Regions from separate parts of the Neorhizobium sp. DAR64862/K0K3 genome, predicted to be linked through region 1. Evidence: riboswitches for the same ligand, from Rfam matches in the RefSeq annotation. Region 1 holds a riboswitch; the other holds the start of a gene.
What was found. A riboswitch is a leader RNA that binds a small molecule or an ion and turns the genes downstream of it on or off. The one in region 1 is predicted to bind cobalamin.

Region 1 (6,057 bases):
ACGGTCCGGGGCGGATATGCCGGCCATCTAGCGCATCGATCAGTGCCTGCATTTCGGTTCCGGCACTGGCGATCCGCAGCGGATCGTCGTCACCGTCGGCGACTTCACCAAACACGTGCTGGCCATCCTTGATGGCGAAGTCCTTGAGGTCGCAGAGAAACGCGTCGATGCGGCTGAGTGCGGTGTCGGGGTCGTCATCACTTGTGATGCCGGCCTCGGATGCCAGTCCGCAGTCGGCCGCAGTCTCGACGATCAGTTTCGCCAGCCGGTCGCGGCGGCGCCGATCGAGCCCGTCGGCCTGCGCGTATTCGTCGACCAGCAGCTCGAATTTCGTCTGCTCAACCGAAAGGCCCGCACCGGCCAGAACCGGCGGCAGGTGACCGATGGTGACCGCAGAAATGCGCCGCTTAGCAACCGCCGCCTCGCCGGGATTGGATACGATGAACGGATAGATGACCGGCAGGCCGCCGGTTACGAGTTCCGGAAAGCAGTCTTTCGATAGCGCCACTGTCTTTCCCGGCAGCCATTCCAGCGTGCCATGGGCGCCGACATGAACGATCGCATGGGCTCCTACGGCATCGCGCATCCACTGACCGAACGCATTGAGGGCATGGCGCGGCGGCAGGTCGGGGCTGTGATAGTCGGCGCGGCGGTCTGCATCGCGGCCGCGGTCCGGGGCAAGCGCCACCGTGACATTGCCGAATTGCGCGGCGCGGAAACGGTAGGCACCGTCTTCCAGATCCGCATCCATTGCGGGCTCGCCCCAGGCGGAATCAATGCCAGCTGAAGGGCTGTAGGTTGCCAGCGGATATTGCACTGTCCTGGCGGCCAGAAGATCCAGAAGCGCGCGCGGGGTTTGCGGGATATCGGAAATAGAGTAGCCGGCTGTCGATAGCGTGCTGAGGATCGTGAGAACGCTTTGCGGCACGTCGAGGCCGACGGCATAACCGGTGCGGCCCGGCGCACTCGGATAATCCGGCATCAGGATGACGAGCTTTCGCTCGGCGCGGGACACGGTCTTCATCGCAAGGAAGGCGGCGATCCGGTCTGCGACGTGTTCGATACGGTCAGGTTCGGGCTGGTTGATGAGATCGGCCGTCTTGTCGCCGGCCTTGAACGAGATCGCGCCGGCGAGAATGCGGCCGTCCAGTTCCGGCAGCACGACATGCATGGCAAGATCAGAAGGGTTGAGGCCGCGGCGGCCTTCCATCCATCCGTCCCGCCGAGTCGTTGCGGTGACCAGCTGGAAGACGGGAATCCCTGAGCGGTCGAAAATCGTGTCGCCGTTGTCGTCGGTCGCACTTGCAAAGGCTGTCGTGGTGAGAATGGCGGCCGGATCGAGGTCCGCGAGCGCCTGTTCGACAAAGCCGATGGTGTCGGCATCCTTCAAGCCGCCGACGAACATCGGCATCGGTGCGAAGCCGCGGGCAGCCAGCGCCTCATACATCGCGTCGATCGGTGCTGCATCATTGGCAAGCAAGGTGGAGCGGTAGAACAGGATCGGCAGCCGCTGCGCATCGGGCGGGAAATCAGCCAGAAGCTCCTCGGCGGTGGAGATGCCGTGGCCGGGCTTGTAGAATCCCCGCTTCGGCATCGGCGTCGCGGTCGGCAAGCTTTGCGTTTCGCCGCTTGCCAGGGCATCCAGGCGGCGCGCCAGACGCTGCATATTGTCCGGTCCGCCTTCGCGGAAGAAGGCGAGAACGTCCATCAGCGTCGCATCGGGCACGGTCGAGGCAGCGGCCAGGCGGTCATCGCTGATGCTGCATTCCCCCGGCAGCATCGCGAGCGGGATCTTCTTGCGCTTCGCCAGCCGCGACAGCTGATCGGCGCCATAGGCCCAGCGATCATAGCCGCCGAGAATGCGCACGAGGATGAAGCGCGCATGGGCAGCGGTCTTTTCGAGCCACAGGTCGACGGACATCGGATGGCGAAGGTCGGAGATATTGGTGAGGCAGAGGCTCGCCTTGCCATCGCTCCAACCCGCTGCGATGCCATTCAGGTCGCTGCCGGAAAAAGACAGCACCACCACATCTGCCGGCGACTGGTTGAGGTCGACCGGCTCGATCAGGTCGTCGAGCGACGACGAAGTGGTGGCGAGAATATGCATCCTTTTCCTTCTAAAACCCTCTTACGCCGCCAGCATCTTTTCGATTGCAGCCCGGTCCATGCCCTTTTCGCCGATCACGACGAGGCGGCTCTGTCGGGTCTCGCCTGCACCCCAGGCGCGGTCGAAATAATGGTTCACGCGCGAACCGACCGCCTGCACCTGAAGGCGCATCGGCTTGTTCGCGACGTCGACAAAACCCTTGATGCGCAGCACGTTTTCCGCTTCCGCCGTGGCGGAAATGCGGGCAGCGAGTTCGTCCGCATCGGCAACGGCTGGAATATCGATGACGAAACTGTCGAAATCGTCGTGATCGTGATCCAGCTCGTCATCGTGATGCGTCTTGCGGTTTTCGATATCGTCCTCGACGGCAAGACCGAGACCGATCAGCACGCTCGGATCGACGGCGCCGTTTGCGGCCGGCACGATCTTCACCGCGCGCGGCAGATGCGCCTGGACGCGGCCCTTGGCGGCGGCAAGCGAAGCCTGGTCGAGAAGGTCGGTCTTGGTCAGCACGATCATGTCGGCGCAGGCGATCTGGTCCTCGAACACTTCCTCGACCGGGTCGTCATGATCGATCGAGCTGTCCTCGCTGCGCTGGGCTTCCAGCGCTTCGTGATCGTCTGCAACGCGACCTTGCGCGAGAGCCAGACCGTCCACCACGGCAATGACGGCGTCCACGGTGACGCGGGCCTTCACATCCGGCCACTGGAAGGCTTGGACGAGAGGCTTCGGCAGGGCAAGGCCGGAGGTTTCGATGAGGATGTGGTCCACGCGCGGTTCGCGGGCCAGGATCTGGTCGATCGCCGGAACGAAATCATCGGCGACGGTGCAGCAGATGCAGCCGTTGGCAAGTTCGATGATGTTGTCATCAGGGCAGCTTTCGATGCCGCAGCTCTTCAACACGTCGCCATCGATGCCGACATCGCCGAACTCGTTGACGATGATCGCGAGCTGCTTGCCCTTGAGGTTTTCGATCAGGTGACGGATCAGCGTCGTCTTGCCGGCACCGAGAAACCCGGTGATCACGGTGCAGGGAACGCGGTCGAATGAAACGCTCATGAAGGCAGGTCCTCGTGGTGCTGGAATGGGGGAATGCGGGCCGTCATGCCCTTGCCGCGAAGGCACATGGGGCGGCCGCGAAGGGGAAGTAAACCGCGCTCGTCGTCAGCCAGCATCATCGCGCCGACCAGGATGTCCTCGACCGTGTCGAGCGACAGATGACCAAAGACATAGGACCAGCCGGAGCGATGGTTGAAGGCAGCACTTGGGCCTTTTTCGCAGTTGGCAAGACAGGTGACGGGTTTGACGGAAAGAGGCTTGCCGGCGGCAGCTTTGCGGAGGGCGTCCATCAGGCCGATGCCCGGGCGCGCCTGGCTATCGGCGGCCTCGCGACAATTGGTGCAGACGAAGATCGTCACATCCGGCTCGCCGGCGAGGCCGTCTGCGGACGCATCGCGCTCGTCTTTTCGTTCGTCAATTGCCATCGTGTCGCACTACCGCCCAAGTCAATAACATCGGGGTGCACGACAGGAAGGCAAGCCTATCCTGCAGAGTGAAAGAAGCTTTACCGGAGCACCCCGCCCGGAAAGGCACGTTTTCGAACGGCAGGTCTCCTGGCTCGCGGGTCGTCACCATCCGCCTGCCTTCCCGGATTTCTCCAGTGGCCATAGTGGCAGGATGGCTCGCCGCTTACAGTTGCGGGGGCAGCCGCGGCATTGAACCATGGGATCTAAAAGACGATCCCGGGCTCGCACCGCATTCTCTCTTAGCCCCTACCGTTGCCGGCAAGGGACCGTATCGCAGTCACCTAAGCCTTGTCGCAGGGCAGTGTCAATGTCGCAAAGGCGATTGCCCGTCTGGGGAAACCGTCTATAGTGACCCTGTCTTTGGTGCCCGAGAGGGCTCATCGAAGGGAATGCGGTGCGACGACATCTTGGCGTCAAACCCGCGGCTGCCCCCGCAACTGTAAGCGGAAAGTCTCTGCTCAACATGCCACTGGAGACATCCGGGAAGGCGGATCAGAGGCGTTCGATCCGCGAGCCAGGAGACCTGCCGGAGACGATAGGCACAGTGAAAGCCCTCGGGTGGAGGGCAGAAAGACGACGTCCATGGTTACGAACTCTGCTGCCGGTGCAGCCAGCGTGTCCGCATCGAAAATCATTCCTCTTGGCATGACGGCCGTACTCGGCCTGTTCATCGTCGGCTTTGTCGGCTTCTCGCACATCGAGGCCGTGCACAATGCGGCTCACGATACGCGCCACTCGCTGGCCTTTCCCTGCCACTAAGAGGAATTTCCCCAATGTCGCTGTTTCGTAACATCGTCCTCACGGCGGTGATCGCAGGGCTTTTGTCCGGTGTCCTGATGACCGTGATGCAAAGCTTTTCCGTCGTGCCGCTTATTCTCGCAGCGGAGACCTATGAACACGCCGGCGGCAACGGCGCTGGACATAGCCATGGCACAGCTCCGAATACGGTAGCCAGCACTGCAGCGCCGGCTTCCGCTCAGCATGATCCCGCCGAAGAGGCATGGGCGCCGGCTGACGGGATCGAGCGCTTTGCCTACACGGCTGCGGCCAATGCGCTTTCTGCCATCGGTTTTGCGCTGGTTGCCATCGCCATTGCCGAAGCACTCGGCGGGTTTGGCGGATGGCGCGGCGGATTGATGTTCGGCATTGCTGGCTTCCTCACCGTCAGCCTCGCACCCGGCCTTGGCCTGCCGCCGGAACTTCCGGGCATGCCCGTCGCCGAACTCGGACCGCGGCAGATCTGGTGGATTGCGACGGCCGTCTGCACTGCCCTGGCCCTTGGCCTGCTTGCCTATACCCGCTCCGCCCTTCTTGCAGCGCTCGCGGTGGTCCTGCTCGTTGCGCCGCACATCATCGGTGCACCGCTGCCGCCGACCCATGACAGCGCAGTACCGATCGACCTGCATGCGCGGTTCGTCAATGCCGTCTACGCGACGAACCTCGTCTTCTGGGCCGTTCTCGGAGCGCTTTCCGGCGTCATTCGCGAGCGTTTTCGTGCTGGTGAGGAAATTTCGACCACGTCCAAGGAGCTTGCAGTCCGTTGAAGGAAATCGATCAGACCACCGAGCAGCGCCACCGCGCCAAGATGGAAAACCGCAAGGCGGTTCAGGATGCCGAAGTCGCGGAGAAGACCGTCGAGAAGGGGCTCCTCATGGTTCATACCGGCTCCGGCAAGGGCAAGTCTACGGCGGCCTTCGGGCTGGCCTTGCGGACGCTCGGCCACAACCGCCGCGTCGGCATCGTGCAGTTCATCAAGGGCGCATGGTCAACCGGCGAGCAGCCGGCGCTTGCTGTGTTCGGTGACCGCATTGCCTGGCACACGATGGGCGAGGGCTTTACCTGGGAAACCCAGGATCTCAAACGCGACATCGCCGCTGCCGAGAAGGCCTGGGGCATGGCACTCGAACTGATGGCGGATGAAACGATCGGCCTCGTCATTCTCGACGAACTCAATATCGCGTTGCGTTACGATTATCTCGATCTCGAAACGGTCGTTGCCCAGTTACAGGCGCGCCGGGCGGATCTGCACGTGGTCGTCACCGGCCGTAATGCAAAACCGGCTCTGATCGAGGCGGCGGATCTGGTGACCGAGATGACGCTCGTCAAGCATCACTTCAAGGCCGGCGTCAAAGCCCAGGCCGGCATCGAGTTCTGACGGGTGGTGGCGCGCGCTCTCATGTTTCAGGGGACAGGCTCGGATGTGGGCAAGTCGCTGGTCGTTGCCGGGCTTGCCCGCGTCTTCACGCTGCGGGGCTTGAGTGTCCTGCCCTTCAAGCCGCAGAACATGTCCAACAATGCTGCGGTCACTGCCGATGGCGGCGAGATCGGCCGGGCGCAAGCCCTGCAGGCGAGGGCGGCCAGCGTGCCGCTCAGCGTCCATATGAACCCGGTTCTGTTGAAGCCCCAAAGCGAAGTCGGCGCCCA
Region 2 (6,057 bases), 920 kb from region 1:
GATCGACCACAACTCGATCGATTACGCGCGCTTCTATCCCCATCAGTTGACCGAAGAGTTCATCGAGGGCCGCACCTTCGAGGCTGCCCAGAAGATCTATTTCCCGGCCGTCCACCCGCGCGAACCCTACGCGACGGGCCGTGGCGCAAAGCGCTCGCCGTTCCACGACCGCGAAAAGGAATTGGGCGGTTACTTCATGGAACTCGGCGGCTGGGAGCGTGCCCACGGTTACGCCGCCAACGAGCATCTTCTCGAGAAATACGGCGACCGGGTGCCGAAGCGCGAAAACGAGTGGGACAGCCGCCACTTCTGGCGCGTGTCGAACGCCGAGCATCTGGCGATGAGCGAGGATTGCGGCATCGTCAACCTGTCGCATTTCCACATGGTCGATATCGAGGGGCCCGACCATGTCGAGCTGCTCGAATGGCTGTGTGCGGCCAAGATCGGTGGCGACGGCAATATCGGCAAGGGTATCTACACCCACTTCCTCGACGACGAGGGCATGGTGCGGGCAGATTTCACCGTCTTCCGTCTGGCTGACCGCGGCCGTCTCGTCAACGGCGCCGATGCCGGCCCGCGGGACCTGCTCTACATGAAGCGTGTCGCGCAGGATCGTGGCCTCGACGTCACAATCACCGATGTCTCGGAACAGTTCATCACCATCGGCATCTGGGGCCCGAACGCGCGCGAGACGCTGAAGAAGGTCGTGGCCGACCCCGATGGTCTCAATGTCGAGAACTTCGCCTTTGCCGCGATCAAGCCTATCGAGATCGCCGGCAAGCATGTCACGGCGTTCCGCATCTCCTACGTCGGCGAGCAGGGCTGGGAACTGCATATGAAATACGAGGACGGCGTTGCCGTCTGGGACGCGCTGCGCGCCACCGGCGTGATGGCCTTCGGCGTCGAGACCTATGCCAACTCACGCCGCATGGAAAAGAGCCTGCGCCTGCAGAACGGCGATCTCCTGACCCAGTACAACCTGATTGAGGCAGATCTTGCCCGTCCGAAGGTGAAGGAAGCGGATTTCTGCGGCAAGGCGAAACATCTCGAATACAAGGCCCGCGACCATCAGCCGGCGATGCTCTGCACGCTTGTCATGACCGACAATGTCGATGCGTCCGGCGTCGCCCGCTATCCGGTCGGCTCGCTGCCGGTGATGGATCCTGACACGGGCGAAGTTCTGATCGATGAACTCGGACGCCGTTCCTACACGACCTCGATCGCCTATGGCCCGACGATTGGCAAAAACATCGCGCTCGCCTATCTGCCCTGGTCGCATTGCCAGGTCGGCCGGAAACTGACGGTGGACTATTTCAACGAGGCCTTCCCGGTGGAAGTCGCAGCGGTCGGTTACAAGCCGCTCTACGACCCTGAAAATCTCAAGCCGAGAAGCTGATCGGCTTCGGGTCTGACAAACAAAAAACGCTCCGCGGATGTCCACGGAGCGTTTTTTTTATTAGCTGAGACTGATCTTAGTACTGCGCAGTCGGGGATGAAGAGCCCTGCTGGTTGCCGTTGAGGCCGGTTGCGACGACCGACACGCGGAACTTGCCGTCGAGGTTCTTGTCGAAGATGGCGCCGACGACGATGTCGGCCTCGGCTTCGACTTCGTCACGGATGCGGCTCGCAGCTTCATCGACTTCGAACAGTGTCATGTCGGTACCGCCTGAGATCGAGATGAGCACGCCCTTGGCGCCCTTCATCGAGATGTCGTCGAGCAGCGGATTGGCGATTGCGGCTTCGGCGGCGATCAGCGCGCGGCCATCGCCGGATGCTTCGCCGGTTCCCATCATCGCACGACCCATGCCCTTCATCACCGATTTCACGTCGGCGAAGTCGAGGTTGATCAGGCCTTCCTTGACGATCAGGTCGGTGATGCAGCTGACGCCCGAAAACAGCACGCGGTCTGCGATCATGAAGGCGTCGGCGAAGCTGGTTTTGGCGTCGGCAATGCGAAACAGGTTCTGGTTCGGAATGACGATGACCGTATCGGCGGCTTCACGCAGGGCTTCGATGCCTTCGTTTGCCGTCTTCATGCGGCGATGTCCTTCGAACGAGAAGGGTTTTGTGACGACCGCAACCGTCAGGATGCCGGCAGAGCGTGCTGCGCGTGCAATCGCTGGCGCGGCACCGGTTCCGGTTCCACCACCCATGCCGGCGGTGACGAAACACATGTGCGAGCCGGCGAGATGATCCATGATCTCGTCGATCGATTCTTCGGCGGCCGCGCGGCCGATATCCGGCAGTGAGCCAGCACCGAGACCTTCGGTCACCTGCGCACCCAGTTGGATGCGGCGCGACGCCTTGGATGTCGCCAGAACCTGGGCATCCGTATTGGCGGCGATGAATTCCACGCCGTGGAGATTTTCCGTGATCATGTTGTTGATCGCGTTACCGCCACCGCCTCCGACACCGATCACGGTTATCTGCGGTTTCAATTCGGTCAAGCCGCTCTTAATATCCGTCATCTTCGTCTCCTTCAGCTCCTTCCGGTCGTCCCATACCAGAAGGACGGCGAATCGCCCCGCAGGCTATCTGTCCGCAAGGTCATAGACCAGAGCGCTGTCAGGCCAAAGAGGCAGGAGTAGGGTGAGGGCGATGTCTTCGCGATTTAATGTACAGCATCCCTGAATTGAACGCCTGACAATGGTCGCGACCTATCCAAAATAGACCGTTGCGTAAAGCGGTATGTTATACTATTACACTCGACAACGGCAGAGATCGCGCGGGGATCGCTCTGGACAAGCATCGGTGTGTTCCCTATCAGTTGGGGCGCTACGGTTCTGCAATCGCAGATGAAAAGGGAATGCGGTGAAGCTTTCGGGCCCACTCCGCGACTGCCCTCGCAACTGTAAGCGGCGAGCCAGCCATCGATACCACTGATCATCCGATCGGGAAGGCGATGGAAGGCGTTCGAGCCGCAAGTCAGGAGACCTGCCGTGGCATGGACAACCAACACCGGACGAGGGGTTCCGGCAGGGAGATGATTATGACGCAAGCAATGCGCTCGTGCGCCATTTTGACGTCGAGCCGCGATGCGGCTTCAAGTCGTCCTGCCCTTTTTTCCGATCATTAAAGGACAGGACATGAAATCAGGGCTTATCGCCGCCGTAGTTGCGGCACTTCCCACATTCGCCTTTGCCGCACCGACCAGCTACCCGCTGACGATCGAGAATTGCGGTCGCCCCGTCACGTTCGACAAGGCGCCCGAGAAGATCGTCTCGATCGGTCAGGGCATGACCGAAGTGCTTTATTCGCTCGGGTTGGCCGACAAGGTGGCGGGCACCGCGGTCTGGGTCGGGCCGGTGCTTTCGCACTATGCCGGAGTTGATGCGAAGATCAAACGGCTTGCTGACAACGACCCGAGCTTTGAATCGGTCGTCAGTCTCGAACCGGATCTGGTCGCTGCCGAGTTCGAGTGGCATGTCGGGCCGATGGGGTCCGTCGGCAAGCGCGAGCAGTTTTCCGATCTCGGCATCAACACCTATGTCTCGCCCGCCGATTGCGTCGCCAAGACCAATGTCGATGGCGGGGACGGCGTTCGCAACGAACTGTTCAAGATGGACCTGATCTACCGCGAGATTACCGAGCTCTCGAAGATCTTCGACGTCGAGGACAAGGGCACGGCCCTGATCGCAGACTTGAAACAGCGCGAAGCCGCAGCCGTCGCATCGATCAAGGGCGTTGAGCTAAAGAACCTGCCGATCGTCTTCTGGTATTCCAGCAAGGAAACCAAGGGCGATGCCTTTATCGCCGGCAAGAACAGCGCACCGGCCTACATCCTTCAAACGATCGGCGCCCGCAATGTGGTGACGACGGAAGAAGAATGGCCGCTGGTGGGCTGGGAAACGATTGCTGAGGCCAACCCCTCCGTCATCGTCGTCGCCACCATGGACCGTCGCCGCTATGCCGCGGATGATCCGGCCGTGAAGATCAAGTTCCTCGAAACCGATCCCGTCGTCAGCCAGCTGGACGCTGTGAAAAACAGACGTTTCGTGATGATGGACGCCCAGTCGATGAACCCGACGATCCGCACGATCGAGGGCATCGAGACACTCGCCCGGTGCATCCAGTCCTTCGGCCTTGCGAACTAGGGTGCGGCGGGAGATGATATCTTTCCCTGTTTCCGCCATCGTCGATGAGGCGAATTTGCCCGACCTGCCCAGGCGCCCCAAGTGACGCGATCCCGTATCGGACGTTGGGCGCTAGGTGCCGCAGGCGTGTTCCTGGTGCTCTTAGCGCTCCTCGTCGCCATCGTTGCCGGGGTGGCGATCGGTGAGATGACCATTCCCATGGAGACGACGATTGCGGCGGTGACGAACCGGCTCGGTCTGACCGCCATGGCACTGCCGCGCATCCAGGAAGCGGTGATCTGGGATTATCGCCTGTCACGGTCGCTGGTCGCGGCATTTTGCGGCGCCGGGCTGGCGCTGTCGGGGGCGATCCTGCAGTCGCTCCTGCGGAACTCGCTTGCCGAACCCTATGTTCTCGGCATTTCGGCCGGAGCCTCGACGGGTGCTGTCAGCGTCATGCTGCTTGGGTTTGGGGCGGGCGCAATCTCGCTTTCCGCCGGAGCTTTTGCCGGCGCGCTGATCGCCTTTATCTTCGTGGTGATGCTGTCGAGCGGACGCCAGACGGCGGACCGGACGATTCTGGCCGGCGTTGCCGCCTCGCAATTGTTCAATGCGCTGACCTCCTACATCGTCTCGACGTCTGCCAATGCCGAACAGGCGCGCAGCGTGATGTTCTGGCTGCTCGGCAGCTTGGCAGGAGTCCGCTGGCCGGAGGTGACGCTGGCCGCATCGGTCGTCACCATCGGCCTCATCGTCTGCATCTGGCATGCGCGGGCGCTCGACGCGTTTACCTTCGGCGAGGATGCGGCGCGGTCGCTCGGCATCGCGGTCCGACGGGTCCGCGTGGTGCTGCTGCTCGTCACGGCGCTGATGACAGCGACGATCGTCAGCATGGTGGGTGCGATCGGCTTTGTCGGGCTCGTCATTCCGCATGCGGCCCGGTTTATCGTCGGTCCCGGCCATATCCGGCTTCTGCCTGCCTGTGCGCTGATCGGTGCGTTGTTCATGGTGCTCGCCGATATCGTCTCGCGCATCGTCATCGCACCGCAGATCCTGCCGATCGGGGTGGTGACGGCGCTGGTCGGCGTTCCCTTCTTCTGCGTCATTCTCTATCGGGCAAGGAGGGTCGCATGACATCTGACCCCGTGTCCGCCCCGGTCTTGGCCGCCAGTGCGGTTCGCTGGCTCGCCGGGCGCAAGGTCATCGTCGATGGCGTCACCGTGTCGGTCGATGAGGGCTGGACGCTCGGGCTGATCGGGCCCAATGGTTCCGGCAAGTCGTCACTGATCCGCCTGCTTGCGGGTCTGCGGCCACCCGCCGCCGGCAAGGTCACGCTCGATGGCAAGCCGATGAGCGGTTTCGGACGGCGCGAGCTCGCCCGCCGGGTTTCCGTGGTCGAACAGCATTCGGCAACCGAGGCGAATGTCACCGTCATCGACGTGGTCCGGCTTGGACGCACACCATACCGGTCGGCGCTGTCGCCATGGACGCAAGAGGACGACCGGATCGTGACCGAGGCGCTGGTCCGCGTCGGGCTGGACGACCGCCGCGAGCAGTTCTGGCACACGCTGTCGGGGGGCGAGCGTCAGCGCGTGCAGCTGGCCCGGGCGCTGGCGCAGTCCCCGTCGGTGCTGATCCTCGACGAACCGACCAACCATCTCGATATCCAGCACCAGATCGACATTCTGCGGCTGGTCTCCGAGCTGCCGCTGACCACGGTCGTCGCGATCCACGATCTCAACCTCGCCGCACGGTTCTGCGATGTGATCGCCGTGCTTTCCGAAGGACGACTGGTCGCCTGCGGTTCGCCCACCGACATTCTGACCGAGCAGATGATCGCCGACGTGTTCGGCGTTGAAGCCCATGTCGCGACCTCGCCGCATCACGGCCGGCTGCATATCCAGTTCCTGATGTGAAACGCTCTAGGCGGCGGCGATCTGTAGCAGGTTGCGCAAGAGCATCGCACGCGTGAGCGCGCCAACCG

Region 2: it holds a riboswitch for cobalamin, as region 1 does, so the genes downstream of both, ACQY1L_RS03215 (ABC transporter substrate-binding protein) here and ACQY1L_RS15590 (DUF1636 family protein) in region 1, are expected to answer to the same signal.

The regions. Positions count from the first base shown of each region.
Region 1 is NZ_CP191449.1:3,214,795-3,220,851, forward strand. Features, by position in the region: gene cobN (cobaltochelatase subunit CobN) at 1-2,107, opposite strand, end outside; gene cobW (cobalamin biosynthesis protein CobW) at 2,129-3,166, opposite strand; gene ACQY1L_RS15590 (DUF1636 family protein) at 3,163-3,591, opposite strand; cobalamin riboswitch at 3,694-3,920, opposite strand; cobalamin riboswitch at 3,978-4,178, shown strand; gene ACQY1L_RS15595 (CbtB domain-containing protein) at 4,216-4,392, shown strand; gene ACQY1L_RS15600 (CbtA family protein) at 4,407-5,177, shown strand; gene cobO (cob(I)yrinic acid a,c-diamide adenosyltransferase) at 5,174-5,788, shown strand; gene ACQY1L_RS15610 (cobyric acid synthase) at 5,792-6,057, shown strand, end outside.
Region 2 is NZ_CP191449.1:640,764-646,820, forward strand. Features, by position in the region: gene ACQY1L_RS03205 (GcvT family protein) at 1-1,396, shown strand, start outside; gene ftsZ (cell division protein FtsZ) at 1,473-2,468, opposite strand; cobalamin riboswitch at 2,762-2,956, shown strand; gene ACQY1L_RS03215 (ABC transporter substrate-binding protein) at 3,087-4,094, shown strand; gene ACQY1L_RS03220 (FecCD family ABC transporter permease) at 4,176-5,207, shown strand; gene ACQY1L_RS03225 (ABC transporter ATP-binding protein) at 5,204-5,989, shown strand; gene ACQY1L_RS03230 (bifunctional 5,10-methylenetetrahydrofolate dehydrogenase/5,10-methenyltetrahydrofolate cyclohydrolase) at 5,996-6,057, opposite strand, start outside.